4 regions of the Moorella sp. E308F genome follow, and region 2 is predicted to be linked to each of the others. Evidence: riboswitches for the same ligand, from Rfam matches in the RefSeq annotation. Region 2 holds a riboswitch; each other region holds the start of a gene.
What was found. Region 2 has a riboswitch for cobalamin ahead of E308F_RS04520 (ECF transporter S component). Riboswitches for the same ligand answer to the same signal wherever they lie in the genome.

Region 1: linked by a shared signal. The riboswitch ahead of E308F_RS10740 (S-layer homology domain-containing protein) and the one ahead of E308F_RS04520 (ECF transporter S component) in region 2 are both predicted to bind cobalamin.
Region 3: linked by a shared signal. The riboswitch ahead of cobU (bifunctional adenosylcobinamide kinase/adenosylcobinamide-phosphate guanylyltransferase) and the one ahead of E308F_RS04520 (ECF transporter S component) in region 2 are both predicted to bind cobalamin.
Region 4: linked by a shared signal. The riboswitch ahead of E308F_RS00230 (ribonucleoside triphosphate reductase) and the one ahead of E308F_RS04520 (ECF transporter S component) in region 2 are both predicted to bind cobalamin.

The regions. Positions count from the first base shown of each region.
Region 1 is NZ_BJKN01000002.1:841,942-849,791, reverse strand. It holds gene E308F_RS10750 (ATP-binding protein) at 1-571, shown strand, start outside; gene E308F_RS10745 (ATP-binding protein) at 549-1,445, shown strand; cobalamin riboswitch at 1,565-1,731, shown strand; gene E308F_RS10740 (S-layer homology domain-containing protein) at 2,111-5,869, shown strand; gene E308F_RS10735 (DUF4430 domain-containing protein) at 6,005-6,766, shown strand; gene E308F_RS10730 (stalk domain-containing protein) at 6,792-7,850, shown strand, end outside.
Region 2 is NZ_BJKN01000001.1:894,306-902,155, reverse strand. It holds gene E308F_RS04550 (NAD(P)/FAD-dependent oxidoreductase) at 1-431, opposite strand, end outside; gene E308F_RS04545 (hypothetical protein) at 535-1,218, opposite strand; gene E308F_RS04540 (CPBP family intramembrane glutamic endopeptidase) at 1,239-2,039, opposite strand; gene E308F_RS04535 (DUF1616 domain-containing protein) at 2,036-2,962, opposite strand; gene E308F_RS04530 (hypothetical protein) at 3,062-3,337, opposite strand; cobalamin riboswitch at 3,918-4,117, shown strand; gene E308F_RS04520 (ECF transporter S component) at 4,258-4,812, shown strand; gene E308F_RS04515 (AIR synthase related protein) at 4,809-5,573, shown strand; gene E308F_RS04510 (ATP-dependent Clp protease ATP-binding subunit) at 5,674-7,850, opposite strand, start outside.
Region 3 is NZ_BJKN01000002.1:271,660-279,509, forward strand. It holds gene recA (recombinase RecA) at 1-705, shown strand, start outside; gene E308F_RS07730 (regulatory protein RecX) at 689-1,195, shown strand; gene rny (ribonuclease Y) at 1,484-2,980, shown strand; gene E308F_RS07740 (hypothetical protein) at 3,135-3,662, shown strand; gene E308F_RS07745 (TIGR00282 family metallophosphoesterase) at 3,711-4,496, shown strand; gene E308F_RS07750 (PHP domain-containing protein) at 4,520-5,365, shown strand; gene E308F_RS07755 (translation initiation factor 2) at 5,413-5,679, shown strand; cobalamin riboswitch at 5,709-5,882, shown strand; gene cobU (bifunctional adenosylcobinamide kinase/adenosylcobinamide-phosphate guanylyltransferase) at 5,962-6,576, shown strand; gene cbiD (cobalt-precorrin-5B (C(1))-methyltransferase CbiD) at 6,595-7,692, shown strand; gene cbiE (precorrin-6y C5,15-methyltransferase (decarboxylating) subunit CbiE) at 7,682-7,850, shown strand, end outside.
Region 4 is NZ_BJKN01000001.1:35,365-43,214, reverse strand. It holds gene E308F_RS00250 (FAD-dependent oxidoreductase) at 1-2,909, opposite strand, end outside; gene E308F_RS00245 ((Fe-S)-binding protein) at 2,917-4,131, opposite strand; gene E308F_RS00240 (MerR family transcriptional regulator) at 4,210-4,539, opposite strand; gene E308F_RS00235 (MerR family transcriptional regulator) at 4,762-5,145, shown strand; cobalamin riboswitch at 5,266-5,517, shown strand; gene E308F_RS00230 (ribonucleoside triphosphate reductase) at 5,624-7,741, shown strand; gene E308F_RS00225 (anaerobic ribonucleoside-triphosphate reductase activating protein) at 7,757-7,850, shown strand, end outside.

The DNA.
Region 1 (7,850 bases), on a different contig from region 2:
CGGCTGCGGCGGCTGCGCCATTGTGTGTCCCCAGGGTGCAATTACAGAGAAACCTTATCGTATCGGGGCGGTAGCCAGGGGCCAGGCCGGCAAGATTGATTTTGTCCACGGCAAGATTGATGTGGGCGTGCCCCTGGCACCCCCGGTGATCAGAGCGGTCAAAAGGCTCGCCCACAAAGAAGGGCTCACCCTTATAGACGCCCCGCCGGGTACTTCCTGCCCGGTAGTAGCTGCCTTGAAGGGCAGCGATTTTTGCCTGCTGGTTACGGAGCCCACTCCTTTCGGCCTTAATGATCTCAAGCTCGCAGTCGGCATGGTGCGAGAACTGGGTATTCCTTTTGCGGTGGTTATCAATCGTTCCACCCTGGGTGACCTGCGGGTGGAGCGTTATTGCCGCCAGGAAAAGATTCCGGTCCTTCTGAAAATCCCCTTTGACAAAAGATATGCTGCCACCTATGCCAGAGGGAGATGCCTGGTGGAAGATTATCCCGACTGGGTACCGCCTTTTGTCGGCCTCTGGCAGGAGATAGAGAGGCTGGTGTCACAACATGCAAGAGCTGCTGGTAATTAGCGGTAAGGGCGGTACCGGTAAAACTTCTATCGTTGCTGCCCTGGCAGCCCTGGCGGAGGATAAAGTCCTGGCCGACTGTGACGTTGACGCTGCCGACCTGCACCTGCTCCTGCGGCCGGAGGTGGAGAGCGTCAATGAATTTTACGGCTCCAACAAAGCGGTTACTGATGCCGGGCGTTGCACCGGGTGCGGCCGCTGTATCGAAGTTTGCCGGTTTGGCGCTATCACGAAGGCAGATAACGGGTCAAGGGGCTCCGTTTTTCAGGTGGATTCTCTATCATGTGAAGGCTGCGGGGTCTGCACCTTGACGTGCCCGGCAGGGGCCATTACCATGAAACCCAACCTAGCCGGGTACTGGTATATTTCAGAAACACCTCACGGCCCTCTTGTACATGCCCAGCTAGGCCTGGCCGAGGACAATTCCGGCAAGCTGGTGACGAAGGTACGCCAGGAAGCGCGGCGGCTGGCGGAGGAAAATAAGGCCCGGCTGATCATTACCGACGGCCCGCCCGGCATCGGCTGCCCGGTCATATCCTCCCTGAGCGGGGTAACCCTGGCCCTGGTGGTGACGGAACCGACGGTAGCCGGCTGGCACGACCTGGAACGGGTGGTGAAGCTGGCCGGCCACTTTAAAGTACCGGTGGCCGTTTGTATTAACAAATATGACCTGGCCCCTGAGAAAAGCCGGGAGATTGAAGCTTATTGTTATGAGCAGGGCCTTACCATAGCCGGTAAAATACCTTTCGATGCCGACGTGGCCAGGGCCTTGGTAAATGCCGTGCCGCTTACGGCCTGTTCCCACGGGGCGGCAGCAAATGCCGTCAAAGCCATGTGGGATAGCTTGATGGTACAATTGGCAAGGATAGGAAAGTAGTAAGAGGACTTTATGGGGCAAATAAATATGGGGCAAATAAAAAAGTTCTTGCCGGGAGGATTCTGGTAGTATCTGTAGAATGGTTATATAAAGAAAAATGAATAACGGTGCAGGCATCAAGGGAAGCCGGTGCAAATCCGGCGCGGTCGCGCCACTGTAAGGGGGAGTGACCCCGCATCAGGCCACTGGACCGCTACTCAGTACGTTTTTGTAACGGGTTAACTTCTTTAGGCTGAGTGCGGGCTGGGAAGGCGTGGGGGAACGGTGAACCCGAGCCAGGAGACCTGGTGCTTGCCGAAGTAGCTGGTGCTCCCTACGCAGGATGGGGAAACGGCATAACCCCTGATTTCTTTGGAGCAGGGGTTTTAATTTTATCAGGGTAGGCGCCTGGCCCCGAGGGGCCGGCTTAAATGCTGCCAGCCGGCCCGGCAAGGAGCTTCCAACAAGGGACAACAACTGGATGTTCACGATGCGCCGGGAACGGTAGATGGACGGCCTATTCTAACCCACCCGGGGAGTATTGCAGGGAGGTGTTAGCATGAGGCCGTCTTTTTCATTTTTGCAAGCAGACAGGTGCTGGGTCTGGAGCACGTCGTAAAGGTGTGACACCCGTTAAGACCCTTTTGATTCTCTGGCTAAATTTTATGAAAGGCAAGGTGGCAGGAATGTCCTATAAGAGGTTCAACAGGCGTTTTATATCCCTGGCAACAACGGTTTGCCTTCTTTTCAGCTTTCTTGTACCTTTTGTTGTCCCGGACAAGGCTATGGCCGCGGATCAGGCCGTTGCCTATACTGCCCAAGAACTGGCCGCCAAAGCCATAAAATTTATTAACGACCGCTACCAGGCCGGGGAGAAGATTGACGGCTACACGGCCTACATACTTACCCTGGCGGGAGAAAATCTAGAAGATAAAGTAAAATGGACCAAGAATGAGGAAACGTTAAAAAGCAGCATCGAAAAACTGGCCGACTTACTTGGCAATAATAATAGTTTAATTACTTACATTATGGCGACCCAGAATGCCGACGGTAGCTTTGGCCCTTTGGCCAATGATTATGGCACCAAGGCACCGCTGCAGGCCCTGGCGCTGGTAAAACCTGATTTGCCGGTTAATGATCCTGTTTATAACCAGGTCCAGGACAGCATTAGCAAGGCAGTTTCTTATTTTAAAAATCGTTACCAGAATGGCAGTTTAACTTATGAGGTCAACGGTTGGAACTTTGATTATCGCTGCGTAGAAGCTCTGGTCAACGCCGGTGAAGACCTTTCTGGAGGCGGGTGGGTCTATAATGGTAAATCTTTGAAAAATGTCGTTATTGCCTCTGCCGAGGCTGCTGCCAGCAATCCCTCCGTACTGGATGCCGTCTATCTGGCGAAAGAATTAACCGCCCTTTATGCCGTAGATCCGACTTCAAGTTACATTAATATGCTAGCCGACGCCATTATTGCTAAACAAAAGACTACTAATGGAACGATTTATTTTGGCAACAGCATTTATGACGATGTTACAGTTTTAACCGCCCTTGGCAAAGCAGGCAGGCTTAGTGTCATTGACCAGGTGTATGCCTTGAACTACCTTAATGGGTTTAAACATGAACATAAAAACGCCTGGGGGCAGCCAGCCGGAGCGGCATGGAGCGGTTATACCGCGGAGGAACCGGATTTAACGGCCCAGGTGCTTACGGCCCTCAGCTACTTTGACGGGGCGAAGGTAGAAGGTAGCGACGTTTATAAAACCATCCAGGAGGGCCTGGCTTACCTTAAAGATATCCAGGACGTAGACACTGGCGCTATCCCGGCCCAGTGGGATAGTACCTTTTCTACGGCCGAAACCCTGATTGCCTTAAAATCTTTAGGTAAAACGTATAATGATTATGCCGGCAGCAGTTCTCCATGGGTGAAAAGATCAAGAACGAAAACTATAGCCCAATGCTTGTTGGCCTTAAATAGATGGGGTGATACAGTACGGGTAAATAAGCTGGCAAATCTTTTAAAGGAACGGCATTCTCCTAACGGTTTTGACAACAGCGTTTACAGCGACATGTGGGCCTATATTGCTCTGGGGGAAGCGGGCCAGATAACCTTAATCAATGATGTTTATGCCCACGATTACATCCTGGGCAAGCAAAGCGTGGCCGAGGCCACTTATGGCGCCTGGGGAGAGGCGGTGGGTAACACTTTTTACCCCGACTTTATGTCTACCGCCCAGGCGATCCGGGCCTTGACTTATCTGCCAGGTTATCAACAAAATGACCCGCAAATCCAGAGCGCCATCGATAAGGGCCTGGCCTATTTAAAGAAGTGGCTGCAGCCTGACGGCAGCGTGTATTATCGCACCGAGTCTTGGGCCGAAGATCCGGTAGTAGATACCACCGAAGTGATTATTACCCTGAAAAGGCTGGGACATGATCTTTTGAGCTGGCGAAGCCCTACGGGGTTATCGCCGGTATCCTACATGATGCTCAAAGCCTTGAACGATGATGGTAGCTTTGGTGCATATAGAAATGTTTTGGACGCCAGCGAGGCCCTTTATACTTATCTTATCCTGGCTGGAACAATCGACCCCAGAACTTCCCTGGGCCTTCTTGTTCAACCTGCTGCTGCCAGCCTCAATCTCAACGGCAAGCAGCAGTTTAAGGCCGTACTGGCTTATTTTGACGGCACGAGGAGCGACGTGACCAACGAGGCCGTCTGGTCGGTGGGCGATACCAGCATCGCTAGTGTTTCTGACAGCGACTACGGCCTGGTCACTGCCCTCAATACCGGCCAGACGGTGGTAAAGGCTATTTATAACGGCCTGACGGCGACGGCCATTCTCAATATTACCTTACCCACCTCATCCACTCCGGATCGTGATTACTGCATCGTCGACATTGCCGTAGTAGGCATGAACGGCGAGCTCCTTTATGGGCCCGGCTCGGTCATGGTGAGCAAAAACGGCAGGTGGGGCCTGACGGCCCTGGGAGCCCTGGACGCCACCGGTCTTTCCTACGTCGACGATAACGGCTTTGTTAAAAGCATCGCCGGCCAGGCCAACAGTGGTATGAACGGGTGGATGTACAAAGTCAACGGCAGCGTACCCATAGTGGGCGCTTCCCAGAAAGCGATCCAGGAGGGCGACCAGATCATCTGGTGGTACAGTACGGACTGGAGCTCTTCGGGACCAGTGTGGGAAAGTCTGGTAAAAAGCAGCACATCTGCCTCGACGGCTATGTCTGTACCGGCCGATCTAAAGGAGCAAAATAAAAAACTCCCAGTAGCCCTACAGGCCCCCCAAGTTGCCGTGGATGCATTAGCGAAAATTAACCAGTTGCTGGAATTAACAGAGGGTACCTTCCAGATCGCTCCTTTAAGCGAAGTTAAAAAAGCCGTGGTAGTCACTGGCGGCGAAAAAGCCATGAGCCGTGCTGAAATTGCCGCCCTGAGAAAAGAACTGGCCCAAAACCAAATTGATCTGGCCCAGAAGGTCACCGCTTCAGCGGGAGCAATCATAACTGATGCTAAAGAAGAAATAGCCCTGTCCATACCAGCCGAGGCATTACAAAACGATTTAGAGATTACCATTAAGAAGAATACTGTTGTTGCGAGCGCTGGAAATAACGGGGGTAATGCCGCCCAGGCTCCTCCGCCGGCAGGCTACCAGCAAATATCGGCAATTTACAATTTTGGACCCGACGGAACTACCTTCAACATACCGGTGACCTTAAACTTAAAAATTGCCTTGCCGCCCCTGGCCAAACCGGAAAACCTGGCCCTGGCCTGGTACGATAAGACAAAAGGCCAGTGGGTAGCTATACCGGCCGTGGTCGACATGTCTAAAGGCTTAATCTTGGCCCGGATAAACCACTTCTCCGACTATGCCGTGTTTGCAAAGGAAGCCAGGAAATCTTTTGAGGATGTAACTAATAATTCGTTTGCCTGGGCGAAGGATACCATTGAAACCCTGGCCGGGGCTGGCATTGTGGCTGGGGTGGACAGCAGCCGCTTCGAGCCGGGCCGGGCGGTGACCAGAGCGGAATTTGCCAGCCTCCTGGTCAAGGCCCTGGGCCTGGAGGTGAAAGAAGGGACGAAGAACCCCTTTAAGGACGTAAAAGGTGACGCCTGGTACGCCGGGGCAGTAACTGCCGCCGCCGGCAACGGCCTGGTCAAGGGCTATGAGGACGGCACCTTCCGCCCGGAAAAGACCATTACCCGCGAAGAAGTGGCGGTTATGCTGGTACGGGCCATGAACTTGCCTGAGGGCGAGGAGAAACTATCCTTTAAAGATAACGACAAAGTCTCTGCCTGGGCCAGAAAGAGCGTGGGTGCAGCTGCCGCCCACGGGCTGGTTAAAGGCTTTGAAGATGGGACTTTCCGGCCCGGAGAGGCGGCCAGCCGGGCAGAATGTGCAGTGATGGTCTACAGGATGCTAGTAGCAGAGTAGATAGAAAAGAATGATTAAAACGGTGGGGAGCGCCGGCGAGTCCAGCGGTGCTCCTCATCATTGCTAGAGATCTTACGGGCCCAGACAAGGTGGCCTTAACGGGACTGATAATACAGGCATAGCGAGGAATCGTAAATGCAAAAAAAATTTATTTACCTGGTAGCGGCCCTGATCGTCTTACTGGCCTTAATAGGGCCGGCAATCTCCAATTTCTATACCGGGCCACGCGGGGCTGATAATGTCCGGACACCACCCACCGGGGCTCCCTTACCAGCGGAGAATGCTGTTGCCGGCAGCGTTCCGGAAAGTGCCGGCAATCAAAAAGCGCCTGAGACCCTCAAGCCGCCGGAAAAAACGGCGGGGGAGAAGTCAGGTGACAGCGCTATAACCGGCGGGGGGAAAGCCTCGGGACCTGCCGGTACTCCCCAGGCGACACAGCTGGCGCAGAGTGCTGGCAGCCAGAGTGATGCCGGCAGCAGCGCCCCTCTACCAGCAGCTAAGAAAGACGGCAACAGCAGTTATAACCAGGATTCTCCTGCCGCCTCCGGGTGTCGGGTGGATATTGCCGTAGTTGGCATGAAAGGGCAACTCCTTTATGGTCCTGCTACGGTGACGGTTGCTAAAAACAACAAATGGGGGTTGACGGCCCTCGGGGCCCTGGATGCCAGCGGCCTGAAATACAGCATGAGCCCTGTATACGGCAATTTTGTCCTGGGTATAGCCGGGCAAGACAATAAAGGTATGGCCGGCTGGATGTATAAGGTTAACGAGGAGATCCCCATGGTGGCGGCCAGCGAGAAAGGGATTCGGTCAGGTGATAAGATTATCTGGTGGTATAGCGAAACCCTGAACAGTACCGGGCCCACCTGGGAAGAGTTGAAGGCGGCTTCACCTTGATTTATCAGGAAAGGGGTACACAGGCATGTTAAAACAGAGGATTTCAGATTTGGCACTGGCTTTTTTAATTTTATTCTTACTTATCGCTGGCGCCGCCACGCCAGCCTGGGCCCTTGCCGGGTTGGATAGCGCCGGAAAATCATTAAATAACGCTGCCGCTTATTTGTTAACAAGAGAGAAGGCCAGAGGTATTTTGTCTCCCTGGAGCTATATTGCCCTGGCGGCGTCAGGAAGGGATTTAAAAGGTACGCTGGCCGGCCAGGCCTGTGAAAAAATGCTGGCTGCTGCTACCGCATCCGGGGAAATGAATGATTATGCCACCCTGGTCCTGGCCGTTCTGGCTGCTGGAGGGAACCCCTATAATTACCAGGGCCAGAACCTTATAAAAAAGATCCAGGATGCCCAGCTCGCCAGTGGTAAGTTTGCTGACAATATAGCTCATGGCGGTGAACAGCTAGTTAATGCCCATATCTGGGCGGTATTGGCCCTGCATGCTGCCGGCGCTGATATTCCCGATAAGAGCAAGGCCCTAAGCTGGCTGGTGGCCAGGCAGCACGCCGACGGTTCCTTTTACTGGGACGCTACAGATAAAGAAACGTCCGATGTGGATTCTACCGGTATGGCGTTAATGGCCCTGGGGGCTTTAGGTGAAAAAAAAGATAGTCCGGTTGTCCAAAAGGCAGTGGCTTACCTGGCTAAGGCCCAAAAAGAAAATGGCGGTTTTGAGTCCTGGGGGGCGGAAAATCCAGAAAGCTCCTGCATGGTCATTGAAGGGCTGACTGCAGTTGGCATTGATCCACTTCAAGGCAATTTTAACAAAGCAGGAGGAAATATTTTAACTGCCCTCCTTCGCTTCCAGTTGCCTGACGGTTCCTTTGAACACATCACTGGGGCGGGAAGTAATGAAATGGCTACCAGTCAGGCCTTAATGGCCCTGGCCAGCCTCTATTTTGGTCAGCCGTTTTATGCTCGATTAGCCACGCCGCCTGCTGCTAACCGGTATAAAGCACGTTTTATTGTTGGCGACAGGAGCTATACAGTTGTGGCCGAGGGGAAAGAAGATGTAAAGGCGATGGATGCAGCC
Region 2 (7,850 bases):
GCGGCGATGACCAGCCGAGCCTTGACGGCAGTTCCCGAGGCGTGCAGGATTATACCGTCACCTGCATACTGCAATCTTCCCACCCTGGCCCCGGTGATCAGCTCCGCTCCCGCCGCCCGGGCGGTGTCTGCCAGCTGCCGGTCCAGGGCCACGCGGTCGACGGCCACGGCGTAGGTTTTATTGGTTTGGAATCCCAGGGTGTAACCCGCGGGGCTGTGGAGGTTGAAGCCGTGGAGGGCGTGGCGCAGCTCCCCCTGGTAACCGGCAAGCTCCAGGGTGCGGGGGCTGATGAGGCCGGAGCACTGCAGGGGTTCGCCAATCTGGTTGTGTTCTTCCAGGATGATTACCCGGAAACCGACCGCCGCAATCAGGCGCGCCGCGCTGCAGCCGGCCGGTCCGGCGCCGACTACTGCCACGTCGCAGTGCTGCAAATTGATATCACCACTTTATATAAGACGATAACATGACTATGGTCCTAGATAAGTACCAGATTGTATAAGACTTTAGTCCCACTGGTTTCTCTTATATTCGCCGTCAAGAAACAATTTCCTTCTTTTCCAGAGAAAAATTTGCCTGGGAATTAATTAATTCCCAGGCGCGGCTGAAGATGGCCCTTCGCCGCTGCTGCTTTAAGTCCCGGTACCGGCGCCGCAGGTCCTGGACCATGGTCAGGGGCAGGTGGCGTTCTTTCAGTTCTGCTTCCATGGCGGCGGCGATGCTGTTGAAGGCGCCGTCGGCCTCCCTTTCCAGGGCCGTGCCCTCCTTGATGTAGTAGGCGGCCAGGGAAAGGAGCTTAGCCCTGTCGTTTTTATGGCGCTGGTAGTCGGCATAGGCGCGGGCCAGCAGGGCGTCCAGGCGGCCCTGGTACTCCTCCTGCAGGGCCAGGAGGCGCGGCGCGTACTCCTGCCAGACCTGGTTCTCCTGCTCGGGCAGCCCGGGAGAGGTCTGGGGCTGCTGGGAGCCTCCCGGCGCCGGCGCTGCCCCACCGGGAGCCGGGGACACCTCCGCCGCCCCTTCTCCCGGTGCGGGCGGCGGGCTTCCCGCGGGTGTCCGGGCACCGGCACCCGGCGCCTGCCAGCCCGTCTCGCCCGGGGATGGTCCAAAAAAGGGCATCGGCGCCGTCCCCCTGCCGGCAGGCAAGCCGAAAAGAAAATACAGCAGGAGGCCGCTCCCCAGAATGAGGGCGGCGACCCCGCCGAGGATAATCCTGGCGCGCATGGATGTATCACCCAGAGAAATTATAACAGGTTGGGCCAGATGAGGTAAAGGGTGATATTGGTAAGGCCGTGGGCCAGGGTGACCCCCAGGATGGAGCGATCCTTTTGGACTACCCAGCCGAAAAAGAGGGCCACGGCAAAAACGAAGAAGACGTCCAGGACCGAGCGGTGGGTGATATGCAGGACGGCGAAGATAAAGCTCATGTAGTAGAGGGCAAAGCGCGGCCCGGCGGCGATTGTAGCCGCCCGCATGATGAGGCCGCGGAAGACCAGCTCCTCCATAAAGCCGGTGCATATGAGGAGGATCAGGGCCGCAAGCCACAGATGGCGCCAGTCGAGGCCCGCCGCCAGGGGCTGGGGTTTTAAGATCAGGTATTCCAGGAGGCCCAGAGGCAGGCCGCTCAGGGCCACCAGGACCTGCAGCCCGGGGCGGCCCCGGACCAGGCCCAGGTCGGCGGCCTTAAAGCCGCAGATGGCGGCCGCAGCCCCGGCCGCCGCCAAAAGGGGCAGGCTGGTGATGGCGTACCACCACATCAGGGGAAAGCTGCCCAGGGGCAGGGTCAGGCTCATGATGCGTGTCAGGGGCGCCAGGGTGAGGGCCTGGTAAAGGGCGTGGCGGGGTTTTCCCGCCTCCAGGGCGGCCTGAAGGATTAAGAGGATCAAGATGCTGAAGTGCAGGGCCAGGCCGGCGGGTATGTACATGAGGGCCGTCAGGATTTCGGCCGCGGTTAAAAGGACGCCGTAATACCAGGGCAGGTATTCCCCCTGCCTCGCGAGGAAGATTTTAAAAGGTGCCTGGGGCATGGGCTGGGGACTGCTCAACTGGCTTCATCTCCCGGACTGTTTGCTGGGCTGGGATTGACGACGTTTATCCACAGGTGCAGGCTGCGATAAGGTTCTACGGAGGGCGTCGTGTCGCCTGCCTTCACGTAAGGTATGCCCGGCTGGGGCGTCTCTCCGGTTTTGTAGAGGAGAAACTCGATTTTCTGGTTCTCTCCGGCCCGGCGGGGGGTAAAGGCGAGGGGTTCTTCCCATTTCTCCTCATGGTTTAACACCAGGGGGCCGAGCTGCACCAGGTCGTCCGTCCCCTGGCGCACCGTCACCCTGTACTCCACCCGGGCGTACTCGTGGTTGACGATGCCTAAAATGACCCGGCCGCTCTCACCCAGGGTGAGCCGGCGCGGGTAGCCTTCCGCGTTGCCGGAAGGCCCGAGGATGTAAAATTCCGTGAAGCGCTCCCCCACTTTGGGCGTCTTGACGACGTAGACGATGCTGCCCACGGCAAAGATTATGGCCGCAATGAGGACAATGGAGAGGACCCGATCCAGGGGTGTGAGGGCGCGCCAGGCCGGGGGCTTGAGCTCCAGGGCGATGGTAAAACGCTCCTCCGGGGGCAGCCGCCGGCGGCGGGTGAGGCCCAGGGCGGAGAGGCCCAGGATCCAGATTAACAGGGAAATAAGGATGGGGTAGAGGCGGATGCCCCAGGGGGTGTAGTTGAGGCCCAGCCCGATGAGGGGTACGACGGCGATGCTCAGGCCAAAGCTCAATGCTATCCTCTCGATGCCGTCCAGGTCCCCCTGCCGGGGAAAAAGGGCCGCTATCAGGCAATAGCCCGGCAAAAAGAGGACAAAGGGCAGCCCCAGGGCGACCCGCAGGGGCTGGGGACCGCCCAGGAGGATGATTAGGGCCAGGACCAGGGCCATGGCGTCGAGGTAGACGAGCTCTTTCCAGGTATGCAAGCGCAAAAAAATTCCCCCAAAAAAATACCACCGTTCCTTGCGGTCCGGTGGCGAGCCCCCAATCCGGGCTCATGGCGTTTTACCACCATCGCTTTAATGGCTGCTTTAAAGGACGGCCATCACCCTTACCAGGACTATAAACCCGAAGCCAATGAGCAAGGGGATGATGCCCACGGTCAAAGCGCGGCTAAGGGGTCGTACCCACGGGTAAAGGGTTGTGGCCGCACCTTCACCCGTACCCTCGACGCTGACGCCGGCATCCAGCAGTTCCTTGGCGATCAGGAAGGCAATCAAGCAGAGGACAGCAGCCAGGCCCAGTCCGGCGGCCATGGTGGAGCTGGCAATGGTGGTAACGGTGGTGCTTGTAACCGTAGAGATCAACGGCAACACCTCCCCTTTTTATTTACCGGCCGGGCGCTCCCTCCCCGGCCAAATGTATTTTTTCGTCATAAAAAGGAAAAATCCTCCTTTACCCTGTTAAATTTCGTTAGCAAATCGAGTAGGAGGGGGCGGCTAGCCCCCGTCCTCTCACACCACCGGACATGCGGGTCCGCATCCGGCGGTTCACCAAGCTTGACGAAGATAAGAATAGCGTTCGGTTAAGCTCATGAGGCCCTGGGATTGCCAGGCGGGGCACAGCCGAGGAAGAGGAAGCCGGCCTGGATCTTTCCCAGCACGGCGAAAGCGCCTATCCCGACACCGGCCTGGCAGCCCTGAAGTTAGCAGAGGGTAAACGGGTTACCGCCCCGGGAGAACTGGCGGTAAATTGGATGGTGAGCTAGGGTAACCCGGCCGGAACCGGTCTTTTCCGCCAGGAATAGACGGACAACACAGCCCCGTGGCGGCCCGGTAATCGAACACGGTGCGGCTACCTCCCCCGGAAAGTCTTTCCCGGGCTTACTTTCGGAAAACAGGGCTTGCCAAAAGCACGGTGGTAGATTATATTAATAATTGACAACCATATATGAAAAAATGGACAGGTGCCCCCGGGAGGGGGAGAATAGGGAAGTCCGGTAACCGCCTTTTCAGGCGGCGATCCGGCGCGGTCCCGCCACTGTGAGCGTGGAGTTGGCGATATAACGCCACTGGGATAGTTCCCGGGAAGGCATCGCCAAACGAGGAAGCGCGAGCCAGGAGACCTGCCTGTCCATGTGACCTCTCACCTTCGCCAGGAAAGGGGAGAAGCAACCGGGGATGATGGTAAAGTCCCCAGCCGGAAGACGGCTGGGGACTTTTTTGTTACGGGTGGCCCGGCCCCATTTCACCCCTGACAAAGTCTTCTTTAGAAAGGAGAAGCAAACATGGCAAAACCGGAACTTTCCTCCCCGGCCGTTAAGGCAAGCCGCTGGACGGCCAGACGCCTGGCGACCCTGGCCATGCTCATCGCCCTGTCAACTGTGGGCGCCAATCTAAAAATACCCAGCATCACCGGCACCCCGGCCTTCGATTCTTTTCCCGGCTTTCTCGGCGCCCTCATCCTGGGTCCCGCCGACGGGGCCCTGATAGCTTCCCTGGGGCACCTGCTCACCGCCTTTACCGCCGGGTTCCCCCTCACCCCGCCCCTCCACCTGGTAATCGCCGCCGGAATGGCCGCCGTCGTCGCCCTTTTTGCCCTTTTCTACCGCTTTTCCCCCTGGCTGGGGATAGCAGCGGGAATAGCCCTCAACGGCCTGTTACTCCCGGCGCTGTTCATCCCCCTGCCGGGGTTCGGCAAAGCATTCTTCCTGGCCATGGTGGTGCCCTTATTAATCGCTTCCGCCCTGAACATCGTCCTGGCCGCGACGGCCTTCACCAGTCTGCGCCGGGTATATCCCGCCAGCTATGCCGCCGGCCGGGGGAAAGGTGAAGGTAAATGACCCCGGCCACCCTTTCCCCCCGCCGCTACCGTGATTTGACCATCCTGGACCTGGAGGCGCAAAGATCCCTGGTGATCGCCTGCGACTCCGCCGGGGCCATCGGCCCCAAGGAAGCCGACGTGGTGCGGGTGCCGGGATACGTCCTGGGTCGCTTCACCGCCAGGGTAGCCTTGATGGAAGTCCTGGCGGTAGGCGCCTGGCCGGTCTGCATCGTCAACACCCTCTCCGTGGAACCGGAACCTACAGGTGCGGCCATCCGGGAGGGCGTAGCCGACGAGGTCCGCTCGCTGGGTATCGATCCGGAGAAAGCCCTCACCGGCAGCAGCGAAAAAAACGTCCCCACTATCCAGTCCGGGATAGGGATCACCGTCATCGGCCTGGCGGCTACCGCAGAGCTGCTAATAGGGCGCCTGGCTGCCGGCGACGCCCTGGCCCTTTTCGGGCGGCCCAAGGTCGGAACCGAGGTCTTCCTCGACGATCCGGAAATCGCAGACCTGCAAACCGTACGCCTGCTCCTCGACCAGCCGGGCATCCGGGAAATCGTTCCCGTCGGTTCCAGGGGCATCTTGGCCGAGGCCCGGGATCTGGCCGCTTTATACAGGCTGCAGATCAACTGGCGGCCGGGCTTACCGGAGCTGGACTTGCACAAATCGGCCGGCCCCGCCACCTGCATCCTCGCCGCCGGCGAGCGGGCCGCCCTAGAGGCTGCAGGGCTCCGGGCGGGAAAACCCTTCTGCCTCCTGGGGACCCTGGAAAATTAGAACTGTCCCCTGGCGGTGGAAATAAGTAAATTGCTCGTTACAGCAAAAGAAAAAGCACCCGTTGCGCGCGGGTGCTTGTAGAGGTCTATCCCGTCCCGGACTAGGCCGCCTTTTCCAGGACAATCTTGCCGTCCCGGGCGACGGCCCGGACCTTGTCGCCGGGGACGATTTTCCCGGCCAGCATCTCGTCGGAGAGCTGGTCTTCGATGAGGGTCTGGATGGCACGCCGCAGGGGACGAGCGCCGAAGGCTTCGTCGAAGCCTTCTTTGATGAGGATTTCTTTGGCTTCATCCGTCACTTCTACGGAAAGCTTATTCTCCTCCAGGCGGCGGTTCATATCGGCCAGCATCAAGTCGACTATCTTTTTGATATCATCCCTGGACAGGGCATGGAAGACGATCAGCTCGTCGATGCGGTTCAGGAACTCGGGCCGGAAGGTCCGCCGCAGCTCTTCCATAATGTGCTTCTTCATTTTGTCGTAAGAATCGGCCGCCACTTCGCTGGTGGAAGCTTTAAAGCCCAGGCTCTCCCGCTTGATGGTGCTGGCGCCGATATTGGAGGTCATGATAATCACCGTGTTGCGGAAGTCCACGGTGCGGCCCTTGGCGTCCGTGAGCCTGCCGTCGTCCAGGACCTGCAGCAGCACGTTAAAGATGTCCGGGTGGGCCTTTTCGATCTCGTCAAAGAGGACCACGCTGTAGGGCCGGCGCCGGACGGCCTCCGTCAGCTGGCCGCTCTCCTCGTAGCCGACGTAACCGGGCGGGGCGCCCACCAGCCGAGAGACGGTGTGCTTCTCCATGTACTCGGACATGTCGAAGCGGATCATGGCGTCCTCGTCGCCGAAGAGGGCCTCGGCCAGGGCCCGGGCCAGCTCGGTCTTGCCGACGCCGGTGGGGCCGAGGAAGATGAAAGAGCCGATGGGCCGCTTGGGGTCTTTGAGGCCCGCCCGGGCGCGGCGCACGGCCCGGGCAACGGCGTGGACGGCCTCATCCTGGCCGATGACCCGCTGGTGCAGGACATCCTCCAGGTGGAGGAGCCGCTCGCTTTCCTCCTGGGCCAGCTGGGTGACCGGGATTCCCGTCCAGCTGGAAACAATCTGGGCGATGTCCTCCGGCGTCACCACGGACTTCTCCAGGCCCTTTTCCTTCTGCCACTCGCCCTTTTTGGCTTCTAACTCCTCTTTTATTTTCTTTTCTTCGTCCCTTAAGGCCGCCGCCTTTTCAAACTCCTGGGCATGGACGGCCGCCGCCTTTTCCTTCTCCAGTTCTTCCAGGCGTGCTTCCAGCTTTTTCACGTCGTCGGGAGCCGTGTAGACTTTGAGACGCACCCGGGAAGCAGCCTCGTCAACCAGGTCGATGGCTTTATCCGGCAGGTAGCGGTCGGTGATGTAGCGGTCGGAAAGCCTGGCCGCCGCCTCCAGGGCCGCATCGGAAATCTTCACCCGGTGGTGGGCCTCATAGCGGTCCCGCAGGCCCTTCAGGATGGCTATGGTTTCCTCCACCGTGGGCTCGCCGACCATAACGGCCTGGAAACGGCGCTCCAGGGCTGCGTCCCGCTCGATGTGTTTGCGGTACTCGTCAATGGTGGTAGCACCGATGGTCTGCAGTTCGCCCCGGGCCAGGGCAGGCTTTAAGATGTTGGCAGCGTCGATGGCCCCCTCGGCGGCCCCGGCGCCGATGAGGGTATGCAGCTCGTCGATAAAGAGGATGACGTTGCCGGCGTCGCGGACTTCGTCCATAACCCGCTTGAAGCGTTCTTCAAACTCGCCCCGGTACTTGGTGCCGGCCACCATACCGGACATATCCAGGGCCACCACCCGTTTGTCCCGCAGGACTTCCGGTACCTGGTTCTGGACTATCTTCTGGGCCAGGCCTTCAACGATGGCCGTCTTGCCCACGCCGGGATCGCCGATTAAAACGGGGTTGTTTTTCGTCCGGCGGCTTAGAATCTGGATGACGCGTTCAATTTCTTTTTCCCGGCCGATGACCGGGTCCAGCTTGTCTTCCCGGGCCAGGCGGGTGAGGTCCCGGCTGAACTGGTCCAGGGTGGGCGTCTGACCCGGCCGCTGCGGCTGCATTTTGACCGCCCCGGGGGCGCCCATGGGCTGGAAGGCCCCTCCTCCGGGGAACCCGCTCATGCCGAAGGGCAGGCTGCCGAAAACCAGGGTCCAGCCGCCGGCCTGGGGCTGCCCGCCGGCACCCCCCAGCAGGGCGATGACCTGCTGGCGGATTTTCTCGGGGCTCAAGCCCAGCCCGCCCAGCACCTGGGCCGCCAGGC
Region 3 (7,850 bases), on a different contig from region 2:
ATTGATAACCTTTTAGTATCCCAGCCCGACACCGGGGAGCAGGCCCTGGAAATCGCTGAGGCCCTGGTTCGCAGCGGCGCCATCGATGTTATTGTCATCGATTCCGTAGCTGCCCTGGTACCCAAAGCTGAACTGGACGGTGAAATGGGCGACGCCCATGTGGGCCTGCAGGCCAGGCTCATGTCCCAGGCTTTACGCAAGCTGGCCGGTGTTATTGCCAAATCGCGCACGGTTGCCATTTTTATTAACCAGCTGCGGGAAAAGGTAGGGGTCCTCTTTGGCAGTCCAGAGACGACACCCGGGGGACGGGCGCTAAAATTTTATGCTTCAGTGCGCCTGGATGTGCGCAAAGTAGAGCAGGTCAAGCAGGGAACCGAGATTATTGGCAGCCGTACCCGGGTAAAGGTTGTTAAAAATAAAGTAGCGCCGCCTTTCCGCCAGGCCGAATTTGATATTATTTACGGCCGGGGTATTGACCGCGAGGGCTGCCTTCTTGACATGGGTACGGAATTAGATATAGTAAAGAAGAGTGGGGCCTGGTATTCCCTGGGGGAGGACCGCCTTGGCCAGGGCCGGGAAGCAGCCAAAGAGTTCCTGCGTGATCACCCCGAATTGGCGGCCAGCATTGAAAACCAGATTCGCGTTAAAGTCGGGTTAATCAAGACGGCCACGCCTTTAGAAGACGAAGGTGCGCAAAACGGATAATACCCCGACGGGAGCTGCCTGGGGGTGTGCCCTGAAAATATTAGCCCGGCGCCAGCAGAGTGAACAGGAGATACGCTGGAAATTGCAGGCCAGGGGTTTTTCCGGGGAAGTAGTGGCGGCAACCATAAACCGGTTAAAGGATGCCGGATTGCTTGATGACGCCCGTTTTGCCCGCGATTGGGCTGCTTATCGGCTGGCTACCCATCCGGTAGGCCGGAGGCGCCTCCGGCGCGAGCTGCAGGAGCACGGCGTGGCCCCTTCCCTAGCAGAAGAGATAATCAGCGACCTGCTTTCTCCGGAAGCAGAGTTGGCCGCCGCCCGGGAACTGGCGGGGAAATATCACCGGCGCCCGGAAGAGAGCGCTGATCATTATTTTCAGCGCCTAGCCCGTTTCCTCTGGCAGCGAGGTTTTAACGGGTACATAGTTCGCCAGGTACTGAAAGAACTGGCAGGACATATTTATATTGACAGTGATGATATAAACCTATAAAATAAAGTGGGAGAAACTAGGTGTAGGATCACCACCATTACCCTTTTATTCATTGACTTCACTACCAGGTTTAGCCTGGATGGAATATAACTTCTCTGACCTGAAATATGGATAGATGTGCTGTATTTTTGGGTCCCCAACAGGCGTAAGAAGTCCTGGTTTTGAACCTAAAAAGGGGATATGTGGTTGGTGTGCCTATTTTCAAGCCGAGTTTCTACTCGGCTTTATTTTATGAAGGGGGGGTGAAGAAAAATCCAGTATATCTTTTATGCCCTGATAGCTTTCCTGGTGGGTGCAGCCGGCGGTTATGCTATCCGCAAGTACCTGACCGAGGCCAGAATTGCTTCGGCCGAGAAGGCTGCAGCTACCATTATCGAAGAAGCCAAAAAAGAAGCTGAGGCTAAAAAGAGAGAAGCGGTCCTGGAAGCCAAGGAAGAAGCCCACCGTATCCGTAATGAAATAGAGCGGGAAAGCCGGGAACGGCGCAATGAGCTCCAGCGTTTCGAACGGCGGCTGATGCAGAAGGAAGAGGCACTGGACCGCAAGACTGAAGCCCTCGAGCGCAAAGAAGCCAGCCTCCATCGCCAGGAAGAAGCTGCCCAGAAGCTGAAGGAAGAGCTGGAAGAACTGCGCCGCCGGCAGATCAGCGAGCTGGAACGCATTTCCGGCTTAACGACTGAAGAAGCCAGGGCCATCCTACTGCAGAATGTGGAAAAAGAAGTAAGGCATGAAGCAGCCATGCTGATTAAACAAATTGAAACGGAGGCCAAAGAAGAAGCAGAAAAAAGGGCGCGGGAGATTATTACTCACGCTATCCAGCACTGTGCTGCTGATTATGTGGCCGAGGCGACGGTTTCGGTGGTGAACCTGCCCAATGATGAAATGAAGGGGCGCATTATCGGTCGCGAGGGCCGCAACATTCGCGCCCTGGAAACCCTGACGGGTGTCGATCTCATCATTGATGACACACCGGAAGCCGTTATTCTCTCCAGTTTCGATCCTATTCGCCGGGAAGTGGCCCGGATTGCCCTGGAAAAGTTAATTATCGATGGGCGTATCCACCCGGCCCGGATCGAAGAAATGGTTGAAAAGGCCCGGCGGGAGCTCGAGCAAAAGATCCGGGAAGAAGGCGAGCGGGCTACCTTCGAAGCTGGTATTCATAACCTGCATCCAGAGCTGGTGCGCCTCCTGGGTAAACTTAAATACCGCACCAGCTACGGCCAGAACGTCCTAAAACACTCCCTGGAAGTAGCTTTCCTGGCCGGGGCTATGGCTGCCGAGCTGGGGGTTGATGTCCAGCTGGCTAAGCGGGCCGGTTTGCTCCATGATATTGGTAAAGCCGTTGATTTTGAAGTCGAGGGCCCCCATGTCGCCCTGGGGGTTGAGCTGGCTAAAAAATACCGGGAATCCCCGGAGGTAATCCATGCCATTGAAGCCCATCATGGTGACGTGGAACCGCGTAGCATCGAAGCCGGCCTGGTCCAGGCGGCCGATGCCATTTCGGCAGCCCGGCCGGGAGCCCGGCGGGAAACCCTGGAGGCCTATATTAAACGCCTGGAAAAACTGGAGGAGATCGCTGATTCCTTTGCCGGCGTGGAAAAATCTTATGCTATCCAGGCCGGACGGGAGGTAAGGATTTTAGTTAAACCTGACAAGATTGATGATGCCATGGCCATGCACCTTGCTAGGGAAATCGTGAAAAAGATCGAAAAGGAAATGGAATACCCGGGCCAGATTAAAGTGGTAGTTATTCGCGAAACCCGCGCTGTCGATTATGCTAAATAATTTAAATGGCAGGGAAGGAAATAGTTTTTCCATCCCTGCCATTAAATTTTCATCGTTTCCGGAGGACAAGGCAGGCAGGAATTTGCTTTTGGTTGCAGAAGTAGTGTCTTATTGGTGGTAACATCTTATACATATACATAAAAGTACGGGGCAGGTGTTAACCTTGGGCCTGAAGTACAAACACGGCGGCGAAGTATCTGATACTATCGGTCTCCTTATTTCTATCCTGGTACGTTACCCGGAAGTAGGTACCATTAACTATGAACCCCAAGACCAGGTTTTACGCTTTACTTTTATGCTGTCCCAACCCCTGGCCGGGGAGGCTATCCAGCAGTTTGAAAAGAAATTCCGTAAATCCCTGGAAGTATATAACTACCTGGAAGACCGGGAAGCAAGGGTCATTAACCTGAAATATACACCTTATGACCAGCTGACAGCCCTGGAGGTACAACGGGATGTAACCACCCTTTCCCGGGATGAAATTGACCTCATTATTGCCCTGGTGCGGGAGGAATTTGGGTCCAGCCTGGTTGCGGAGAACAATGATAATATCATGGAAGAAGAGCTTTTGCTCCAGGAAGAGTTAATTGACCGTATGCTGGAAAGTGTTAGGGGTACCGTCCCGGAGCGCCAGCTAATTGCCTTCCGGGAAGAAGGTCGGGTCATGGTGTTTAATAAATAGAACCGGCGCGAATAATAATTTTAAGGTAATTCGAGGGGAGCCTTGTTTTTGCGGGTTCTAATGATTGGCGATGTAGTGGGACGGCCGGGCCGTAAAGCGATCCGGGAACTCCTGCCACCTCTGCTCCAGGAATACCGGCCGGCCCTCGTAGTAGCAAACGGCGAAAATGCTGCCGGTGGTAATGGTATTACGCCGGCTATTGCCGGTGAACTTTTTGCCGCCGGCATTGATATTTTAACCATGGGCAACCATGTCTGGGATAAGCGAGAAGCGCTGGCCCTCCTGGAGGAGGATGAGCGCATTGTCCGGCCGGCCAATTATCCTCCTGGTACTCCTGGCAGGGGCTATACCCTGGTAAAGGTCAAGGAAGACCTGCAGGTAGGAATTATTAATTTATCGGGGCGGGTGTTTCTATCATCCCTGGAGTGTCCTTTTCGCCTAGGACGCCGCCTGGCAGAAGAGATCGGGGAGATAACTAAGATCATTTTAGTAGACTTCCATGCTGAAGCAACTTCAGAAAAGGTTGCCCTGGGCTGGTACCTTGACGGACTGGTAAGTGCGGTCATCGGGACCCATACCCATATCCAGACGGCCGATGCCCGCGTCCTGCCCCAGGGGACGGCCTATATCACCGATGTAGGCATGACCGGCCCCAGGGATTCGGTCCTGGGGGTAAAAACAGAACTTGTCGTTAAAAAATTTCTTACCCAGCTGCCGGTGCGGTTTGAAGTCGCCGGTGGCGTTATTCAGCTGGAAGCCGTGCTGGTAGATATTGATCCCGCTACCGGCCGGGCAATGGCTATCCAGAGGTTGCAGCACTACGGCACGGCGTAAATTAACCATTGGACAAGATATCTATGCAGCTAGCTGATTTACATACCCATACTACGAGTTCCGACGGTCTGCTTTCACCCCCAGAACTAATCAGGCTGGCAAAGGCCAAAGGTTTAACGACCCTTGGTGTCACCGATCATGATACGGTAGCCGGCCTGGCAGAAGCCCTGGCTGCCGGCAGCAGTTACGGCGTGACGGTCATTCCTGGGGTCGAGCTGAGCACCGAGTGGGAAGATAAAGAAATTCATATTCTGGGTTATTACCTTGATTGGCAAAAGGAAAATTTGCTGGCCTTCCTGGAAACTATGCGCCAGGCGCGTTACCGGCGCACGGCCCGGATGGTCGCCAGATTACAAGAGCTGGGTTATGATATCAGCATGGGCGAGGTCGAGCAGGAACTCAGGGGCGAGGCCGTGGGCCGTCCCCATATCGCAGCCGTTCTGGTCCGTAAGGGATATGCCCCCTCTGTGGAGGCGGCCTTCAAAACCCTGCTGGCACGGGGCCGGCCTGCTTATGTCCCGCGGGAAAAAGTTGAACCTGGCCGGGCGGTGGAGGTAATATTAAAGGCTGGCGGAGTGCCGGTCCTGGCCCACCCGGGCTTAAGCCCGGCTGATGCCCTTCTTCCGGCCCTTGTTGATGGCGGCTTACAGGGTATCGAAGCCTATTATCCTCTCCACGATGCCGCTGCCACCAGGCGTTACCTGGAATTTGCCTCCCGGTATGACCTGGTGGTAACCGGCGGGTCAGATTTCCACGGCATGGTTGACAACAGCCATGCCGACCTGGGGACCTGCCGGGTGGGCACAGCGGAACTGGAGCAATTACAGAGGCGAGCGGAAAAGATTAAAGCTCAAGCGACTAAGGTTTGATTTCCAGGCATATACTTTAGCAAACTAATAATGAGGGGGTGGGGCCGTTGGCTGGCAATGAGGCAGCTGGCCTTTACCGGCGTATCCAGGAGCTGGAAAGTAAGGTAGAACAATTACGGGTCAGCCGGCGTGTCTTGCTACGCCTGATAGAAAAAAGTGAAGCCGAAAAGTGGGAGATGGTAAATCGCCTGCGCCAGGAAAAGGAAAAGCTCCAGCTCCGCAACCGGCGCTATGCCCGGGCTATCTGGGAAAAGAATAAAGAGCTGGCTATGATCACAAATAAGTTGCAGGGCATATCGTTACCCAGGGCTTGACTGATAGGAGGGAGCGATTTATACTATAATTAACTTAATAGGGAACAGGTGCCTGAAAGGTTAAAAGGGAATCAGGTGTAAATCCTGAGCGGTCGCGCCACTGTAACCGGGGAGCCTGCTTCAAGGCCACTGGTATTATACCGGGAAGGCGAAGCCAGGCAAGGAGCCGGAGCCAGGAAACCTGCCTGTTCATTTCACCCTCGCGTTAAGGGGCCTAAAGTTAGGTGATGTGACTCCAGCTGCTTCGTGGGGGCTGGAGTTTTTATTTTAGGAGGCCATTCTATGGGGTACGGGTCGTTAATCATGGTAACCGGGGGGGCCAGGAGTGGCAAAAGCCGCCTGGCTGAAGAACTGGCTGCTGCCGGAGGCGAAAAAGTAGTCTACCTGGCCACGGCGACCGTGGACGATGCCGAAATGGCGGCCCGGGTGGACATGCACCGGCGCCGACGACCGGCTGCATGGCTGACGGTGGAAGCTCCCCTGGCCGTCACGGAAGCCGTGGCCCGGGAAGGGCGGCGTGCCGGTACCATCCTCCTGGACAGCCTGGGCATGTGGCTCAGCAACCTTTTGAGCCAGGAGGCGGCTGGAGCAGGAGACAGCTGGGAAAAAAGTACGGCGGCTGTAGAAGCCATCATGGTCAAAGTGAGGGAACTGGCGGCCGTAGCCCGGCAGGTACCGGCGCGGGTAATTATTGTTACTGAAGAAGCGGGAATGGGGCTCATTCCTCCCTATCCCCTGGGCCGGGTTTTCCGGGACCTGCTGGGCCTGGCCAACCAGGAGATTGCTCGCCGGGCCGACCAGGTCTACCTGGTGGTGGCCGGCCTGCCCCTGGTTTTAAAGGATAATAAGGCTAATGAAGAAAGGTTGTTGGGAGGAACTTCTCCGAAAATACAATAAAAACTGGAGGAGAAATCGTTGCAGAGGGAGTTACGGCGGGGTTATACCACAGGTACCTGTGCGGCTGCTGCGGCGAGGGCGGCGGCCATAGCTTTATGGCAGAAACAACTGGTGCGGGAGGTTACCCTTACCCTGCCGCGGGGGGAAAAGGTAACCCTGCCGGTTACCGTGCACCAGGGTCCGGGCTGGGCCGAGGCCGTGGTGGTCAAAGACGCCGGCGATGACCCTGACGTTACCCACGGGGCTGCCATCCACGTCCGCGCCCGGCAATCCGGCCGGGGGTTGACTTTGCGCGGCGGACCCGGCGTCGGGACAGTAACCCGTCCCGGCCTGGCTATACCGCCGGGGGAACCGGCCATTAATCCCGTTCCCCGGCAAATGATCGCCGCGGCAGTTGCCGATGTAACCCCGCCCGGCCAGGGCCTGGAGCTGGAAATCAGCATCCCCGGGGGGGAAGAGCTGGCCCGGCGGACCCTCAACCCCCGCCTGGGGATTGAGGGCGGCCTTTCGATCCTGGGCACTACCGGTTTTGTCGAACCCATGTCCGAAGAGGCCTACCGTACTTCCCTGATACCGCAAATAGACGTCGCCCTGGCTGCCGGCTGGGAGACCCTCATCCTGACCCCCGGCCGCCTGGGGCAGCGCCAGGCCGAAGAACGCTATCACCTGCCGGCTGCGGCCATTGTTCTGACCAGCAACTTTATCGGCTACATGTTGGAGGCCTGCGCCGGGCGGGGGGTGAAGCGGGTGCTCCTGTGGGGGCACGGCGGCAAGCTCATCAAGGTGGTGGGAGGCATCTTTTATACCCACAGCCGCCTGGCCGACGCCCGCCAGGAAATCCTGGCCGCCTGGGCCGCGGCGCGGGGGGCATCCCCGGAAGCCGTGCGGCAGCTTTTAGAGGTAACTACAGTGGAAGCTGCCCAGGAAATTATCCATAGCCACGGTCTGGGGCGAGAGTTCTGGGACACCCTGGCGGCCCGGGCCAGCCGGCGGGCCGAGGACTTTGTCCGTGGTGAGCTCACCGTAGGTACGGTTTTGCTCAACCTGCAGGGAGAAATTATGGGCCGGGATGCGGTGGCCCGGCAGATACTGGAGGCGTGGGGCCATGGGAGCTGATGGCCGGTGGCTGACCGTCATCGGGGTTGGACCAGGCAGCCCGGAATACATAACGCCGGCGGCCCGGCGGGCAGCGGCGGCGGCCGAAGTCCTTATCGGCGGCCCCCGGGCTTTGAACCTTTTTCAAGATTTAGAACGCGAGAAAAGGGTTATCACGG
Region 4 (7,850 bases), 860 kb from region 2:
CCAGCAGCATTTTCAAAGCTGGCATAAGCGCAGTAGCTGCAGGTGAAGATAACGGTAGGCAGCACCTTCCCTGGCTCATCTGGCAGGGCCTTGAGTTCAGCTTCCATTTCAGTATGACTGTAACCTGTAAGGGTAATGGCTTGCGCCGGGCATGCCGCCACGCAAGCGCCGCATCCCTGGCAGAGCAGGGGATCGATATAGGAACGGTGTTCCTTAATTGCAGGGGCACCATGGGGACAAACACGCACACAGGTAAGACAGGCCGCGCAGGCGCCTTCTACCCGGGCTACCCGTTCGGGAAGGGTTTGGCGCTCTTGCACCAGGAGGGCGGCCGCCTTTACGGCCGCGGCCTGCGCTGAAGCTATGGCTTCCTCGAGATTTTTAGGCCCTTCTGCCAGCCCGCAGGTGAAGATGCCTGGCACCGGCGTCTCAACAGTTTTTAATTTGGGATGGCTGGTAGCAAAGAAACCATTCTCGTCCAGGGGGATGTGGCATAAAGACGCCAGGCACCAATTCTCCGCCCGTGGCTCCATCCCGGTCGCCAGCACCAGGAGATCGGCATCAATGACAATTTCTTCGCCCAGAATGGGATCGTAAACCCTGACTTGTATTTTGCCCTCTGGTCCTGCTTTCTTTGCGGGCACCGTTACTTCCGGCGGCACTTCCAGGTTATAACGCAGGAACAGGATGCCCTGGGAGCGGGCGGTCTCGTACCACTGTTCCTGTAGGCCGTAGGTCATAATATCCCGGTTGAGCACGTATACATCAACTTCCGGGTTGATTTTCTTGAGTTCCAGGGCATTTTTTAAAGTTTCGCTGCAGCAGATCCGGCTGCAGTAAGGATGAGAGTCATCGCGGGAATCTACGCATTGAATAAAGACAACCTTTTGCAGGCTCTCCAGCCGCCGGCTCCGGGTTTTAAGCAGGTCTTCTAACTCCAGGCCGGTAATTGCTGCCGGGTGCTGGCCATACAAGTGCTGCCGCGGCTTCTTTTCTGCAGCACCGGTGGCAATAATAATTACGCCGTGCCGGATGTTCTCCTTTAGCCCGCCTGTGCCTTCTATCTCTGTAGTAAAACTTCCCAGCCGGCCGGTTATGGTCCTGGCTTGAGCGTTCAGGTGGATATGGATGCGGGGGTGTTTGCTGAGACGCTGGCTTAGCCTGGCCAGATATGCCTCAACGTCGGCGCCCTGTAAGGTGTACTGCAGGCGAAGGGCATTACCACCCAGTCGTCCCTCCTTTTCTACCAGGTGGACTTCCAAATCTAGATCGGCCAGGGTAAGGGCGGCAACCATGCCGGCCACCCCACCCCCGATTACCAGGGCGGCGGGTGTTATTGACCATTCCTCCACCATGCCGGCAGGAGCAGTCAATGCCCTGGCCGCTGCCATCCGCACCAGGTCCCTGGCTTTTCTGGTAGCGCGATCTTTCCTGCCACTGTAAATCCGGACCGCATGATCCAGGACATTAACCACCTTTGCTACATGGCCCGGCAGGCCGGCCTGCCGCAGATAAGTTTTTACCAGGGGTTCCAGAGCACGCGCGCTGCAGGCAGCTACTACAATACGGTTTAAGCTATGTTCCTTTATGGCCTGGCGTAATTGTTCGCCTGCCCCCCCGGCGCAAAGGAATAATCTTTCCACCCAGGCAACCCCAGGCAAGGAGCGGCTATATTCTTCCAGCTCCTTTAAATCCAGGCCGGCAGACAACTGGTCACACCCGCAGACAAAGACGCCGGTCCGCGGCGGGATACTATTGCCGCCAGGAAGTGAAACCAATTGTATTTTAGGGGGCAGGGAACTCCTATAAAATAAACCTGCTTCTTTTAGCCAGGAAGCGCAGGCAGCGGCAGCGGCCGAGCCCTGGGTGACGGCATCGATTACGTCGCAGGGGCCGCTAAAGGCGCCGGCGACAAATACTCCTTCCCGTGTGGTGGCCAAGGGAGAAAGGGTAGGGGACTGGCAGAAACCATAGGTATCGACCTTAATGTCCAGCTTGGCGGCGAGGTCCCGGGCGCCATCCGGCGGTCGCAAGCCGGTAGCCAGTACTGCCAGGTCAAATTCTTCGACGTTGATCTGGCCGTTTTCCCGGGCATAGCGAATGACCAGCCGGGGTTCTCCTGGAGACTGGATAATGCTGTGAATGCGGGAACGAACAAGCCTTAATCCGTATTCCCGCCGGGCCTTCTCCAGATATTCCTGGTAAGTTTTGCTGTAGGTACGCAGGTCCATGTAAAACAGGGTTATTTGCGGTAAAGGGAGTTTCAAATTAGCAGCGGTCTCATAAAGCATCAGGGCCTCCTTCAGGGCATACATACAGCAGACGGCCGAGCAGTAAGCCACTCCGTTGGCGGGATCGCGGGAGCCGGCACACTGGATGAAAGCCACCCGTTGCACCGGCTCTTTGCCCGGGGGACGGTGCGGGTACCCACTGTTAGCCAGCTGTTGCTCCAGCTCCAGGCCCGTCAAGACACCGCTATAACGGCCATAACCGTAACGGGCGTTTAAACTAGGGGGTAAATATTCCTCATAACCGGGACAAAGGATGATGGCAGCCACATTGATGGTTTCTTCCCGGCCCTGCCGGTTAAGATGGAGACAAAAATGGCCTGCTTTCCCGGTTAAGTTTTTAACTTCAGCACCGGTCAAGAGTACGATTTTATCTTCCCCGGCCAGCCTGATAAAGTGCGGGGAGCGTATACAGAAGAAACCATTCCAGGGCGTCATAGCGCAGGCGCTGCAGTCGTTGGTGGGAAAGGTCTTGGGTAAAATAGCCAGCTTGCCGCCCGGCCGGGCAGCGCGTTCTACCAGGATTACCTGGTAGCCGAGGCAGGCCAGGTCTAGAGCCGCCTGGACCCCGGCGATACCTGCTCCCAGTACGGCTACCGGCAACGAACCATTTTTAACCATCAATACCTCACTCCTTGCCATTAATTACGAGAGCGTCGGCTACCAGCTCGACTATGTTTTTCGCCTTAACATCGAGGTGATAATGACGGCATAAATCGTTCAATTGGTCAACGCAGTTATGGCAGGGAGTGGCGATAATCTTTGCTCCCGTGCGCCGGATCTGTTCTATTTTCACCTTTCCTTTAGCCATGCGTTCCTGGCCAAACTCGCTCAAAGAGAGCAGGCCGCCACCGCCGCCGCAGCAGTAGTTATTCTCACGGTTGGGTGTCATCTCCCGGAAATCTGCTACCGCCGCCCGGAGTATCTGCCGCGGTTCTTCAAAAATGCCCTCCTTGCGGCCTAGATTGCAGGGATCGTGATAGGTTACCGGTTCGCTGTTGCGGGAGGGGTCAAGGCGGATGCGGCCGTCTTGCAGGTATTCGGCCATGAGCTGGACGATACTGCGCACGCTGAAGGGGAGTTTGTACCCCAGCCACTGCTCCGGCCCCCAGCGAATGGCGCGGAAGGCATGGCCGCACTCGGTCATGATCAACTCCTGGCAGCCCAGGCGCTCCACCTCATCGGCCAGGCGTTGCACCAGGATAGCGCCGGCTTTGTCGTCCCCGGAGAAAAGGGCGTAGTTGGTCGCGTCCCAGTAGCGGCTGGAAAGGGTCCAGCTTTCGCCGGCGGCATGGAACACTTTGGCCGCCGCTAGAATGGAGAGGGGGAAGAACTTCGCTTCCCGCGGGTTGATAACGTACAATATCCTGGCGTCCTTCTTATCAACGGGTATTTCCGCCTCACTGCCGAACTCCGCCTGGAGCTCTTCCTGCATCCAGTCCAGGGTGTCGAGGTAATCCTCCTGGCTGATCCCCATATTATTGCCAGACTCTAGAGCCAGGTCTACCACTTTCTGCAGGTTTACGGGGACGCGGCCTTCTGCCGCCAGTTCCGACCGCATGGCCCGGACCAGGTCGCCCATATTCACGCCCACCGGGCAGTAGACTGTACAGCGGCCGCACATGGTGCAGAGCCAGATCATATCTGACGCCAGGAGCCGGTCTTCCATCCCCAAAAGGAGCAGGCGCACCATTTTACGGGGGTCTACGGGGGCGCCGATGTCGCCGGTAGGGCAGCCGCCGGTGCACACGCCGCAGGCCAGGCAGGTCTGCAGGCTGGCTCCGCCCATGGCCCGGGAGATTTTTGCAAGGCCAGGCGCTTCTGTAGCCAGCAAAATGGACATAAACAACACTCCTGGATAAAATTTAATGAATGGTGCTAGAAGTTAAAAAACGGATATTTCCTTGCCTTGTAACCCTGACTATACTTTCCGGTGGAACTGGTAGCCACAATACCAGTTTTTCTTTTGCCAGCAGGGACGCGCCCCTTCCTTTGGCTCTTCTAAAGGGGTGCTTATGCATTTGCCATCCTGCCAGCAGGGGTAAAAGGCGAGGTAATTAGGGAGGTTTGCGAGCCGGCAATGTTTGCCATCAAGGAGGCGTTTAATAAACATTAACCGTTGTAAGTCCAGTTCCGAATAGCAGCGCCGGCCGTTTTTCCTCATGGGAACAACCAGTCCCTTTCGTTCCCAGCGACGCAGGCGGTGGGGAGAAATATCTAAGACCTGGATAACCATACCGATGGGATACACCGGCCTTCTTCGCCCCGCTTACTATTGATCTTACTTATATCATATTTGTTGAACAAACCCATGTCAATAAACTTATAAAAAATCTTACAACAAAGTTATTTAGATATAGCAAAATTATGTTTTCAGATAGGAGAAAAGCGATACTTGATCTGGGATGATAAGTTAACGTAAAATAAAACTGCCAATAATTTATAAACTGATTGTTAAGCGAGGCGGCTTTTAATGCCTGAACAAATGTTATATACCATCAGCGTGGTCGCCGATTTACTGGGCATACAGCCGGGCACCCTGCGGGTCTGGGAAAGACATAAACTCATCCAGCCCGCACGCAAGAACGGGCGGCGCCTTTACTCAAATAATGACTTGAAACGGCTGCGCTTCATTCAAAAGCTCATCGATAAAGGCTTCAATTTAAACTCCATCAAACACTACCTGGCCTTCTATCCTTGCTGGTTATACGAGGACTGCCCGGCCTGCTCCCGGAAGACTGAACGCATAGGGTGCGCCAAGCCATGCTGGAAGGAGGAAGGGACTTACTGCCAGATCTCCTTTGACGATCCCTCCCTTTGTAATACCTGCCCCCATAGAAAACAGGAAACAAAGTAATTCCAGCAAGGAAAAATAGCCCCAGGTGAATAAAAACAGTGCTTAACCGGGGGATGAGAAGGTTATATAGCGGCAGGATTTTGCCTCATCTTTGTCGAAGATTACTGTGTTGAACATTACCAGAAAAGGATTCTCGCGGGTGCCAGGGAAGCCGGTGCAAGTCCGGCGCGGTGCCGCCACTGTGAGGGGGAGTACCTGCTAAAGGAGCCACTGGTCCAGCACTCAGCAAGATATTTACAGCTACGGGTTAATTTCTTATAGTATTAAGAAGTACCCGGAGTAGTGCATCTAAAGGAGCTGAGTGCTGGACTGGGAAGGCAGCAGGGAGCGTTGAACCCGAGCCAGGAGACCTGCCCGTGAGATTTCACCGTTAAACCACGGCCATGGTGAAGGTGAGGTAAGGGAGGATTTACCCCAGCTACGCAGGCGTGGTTGGGGTTTTTCATTCAGGCAGGCGAAAGGAGATTTAAATTTTATCATGATACCCAAGAAGATCATCAAGCGCGACGGCCGGGTAGTGGACTTTGACGAGGAGAGGATAATCAATGCTATTTACAAAGCGGCCCAGGCTGTCGGGGGCCAGGACCGCCGCCAGGCCAGCCAGCTGGCCAACCAGGTGACGGCCCTTCTGGCGGAAAAATTTGCCGACAGGCTGCCTACCGTCGAAGACGTGCAGGACCTGGTGGAAAAAGTATTGATTGAGAATGGCCATGCCCGGACGGCCAAGGCTTATATCCTTTACCGGCAACAACATGCGGAATGGCGGGATTTCCGCCACCTTCTGGTCAACGTGCAGGAAATGGTCCAGGGCTACCTGGACGGCCAGGACTGGCGGATTAATGAGAACAGCAACATGAATTATTCCCTCCAGGGCCTCAACAACCATATCATCGCCGCCGTCAGTTCCAGGTATTGGCTGGAAAAGGTCTACCCGCCGGCTATCCGCGAGGCCCATGAAAGGGGCGATATCCATATCCACGACCTGGGGTTGTTGGCGCCCTATTGCTGTGGCTGGGACCTGGCCGATTTACTGGAAAGCGGCTTTGCCGGCGTGGGGCAGAAGGTAGAAAGCGCGCCGCCCAGGCATTTCCGGACGGCCCTGGGGCAGATAGCCAATTTCTTTTATACTTTGCAGGGAGAAGCTGCCGGTGCCCAGGCCTTTTCCAACTTCGATACTTACCTCGCCCCTTTTATCCGTTACGACGGCCTGGACTACCGGGAAGTCAAGCAGGCCCTGCAGGAATTCATCTTTAACCTCAATGTACCCACCAGGGTGGGATTCCAGACGCCCTTTGTCAACCTGACCATGGATGTGGTTGTGCCGCAGATTTTAGCTAACGAGCCGGTGATTATCGGCGGCGAGCGCAGGAAAGAATGTTACGGCGACTTCCAGCAGGAGATGGACTGGCTGAATACGGCCTTCTGCGAGGTGATGATGGAGGGAGACGCCCGGGGCCGCATTTTTACCTTCCCCATACCTACCTACAATATCACACCGGATTTTCCCTGGGAAAGCCCGGTGGTAGAAAAAATCCTGGCCATGACGGCCAAATACGGCATCCCCTACTTCGCCAATTTTATCAATTCCGATTTAAAGCCCGAAGACGTGCGGAGTATGTGCTGTCGCCTGCGTCTGGATAACCGGGAACTCAAGAAACGCGGCGGCGGTCTCTTTGGGGCCAACCCCCTCACCGGGTCGATAGGTGTAGTCACCATAAATTTGCCCCGACTGGGTTATCTTTCTAAAACGAAGGAAGAATTTTTCACCGGCCTCAAAGCGAAGATGGACCTGGCAAAAGAGAGCTTGCTTCTCAAACGCAATATCCTGGAAAAATTTACTGAGCAAGGGCTTTATCCTTACTCCCGGTTCTATTTGCGGCAGGTTAAAGAACGCTTCGGCAGGTACTGGGAGAACCATTTTAACACCATCGGTATCGTGGGCATGCACGAGGCCCTCCTGAATTTTATAGGGAAAGGTATTAATACCCGCGAGGGAAGGGGTCTGGCTTTAGAAATCCTGGACTTCATGCGTTCTGTCCTGGCCACCTACCAGGTAGAAACCGGCCAGCTCTTCAACCTGGAAGCCACGCCGGCGGAGGGGACGTCCTACCGTCTGGCGCGGCTGGACAAACGCAATTATCCCGACATCTTCACTTCCGGAACAGAGGAGCCGTATTATACCAATTCCACCCATCTGCCGGTCGGCTACACCGACGACGTGTTTACCGCCCTGGAGCACCAGGACGAGCTGCAGCTAAAATATACCGGAGGTACGGTCTTTCACGCCTACCTGGGGGAAAGGGTGACAGATACAGCAACCTGCCGGCGTTTTCTGCAGACGGTGATGGATAATTTCCGCCTGCCGTATTTCACCATTACTCCTACCTTCAGCATCTGCCCCGAGCACGGATATCTTTCCGGCGAGCAGTGGACATGCCCGGCCTGCGGCCGGGAAACGGAGGTCTGGAGCCGGATCGTCGGCTATTACCGGCCGGTGAAGAACTGGAATAAAGGCAAGCAGGAGGAGTTCCGGGAGCGGCGTGGCTTCCGTCCTGTCTCCTGCGACGACGAACAAACACGCCAGGCGGCAGTTTAGGAAAGGCTGGATAATATGACGGCCATTGCCTGTTTTAAGGAAATGATCCCTATCGCCATTAGAGGCATCCAGCAAACGAGCCTGGTGGACTTCCCCTGCGAGGTTTGCA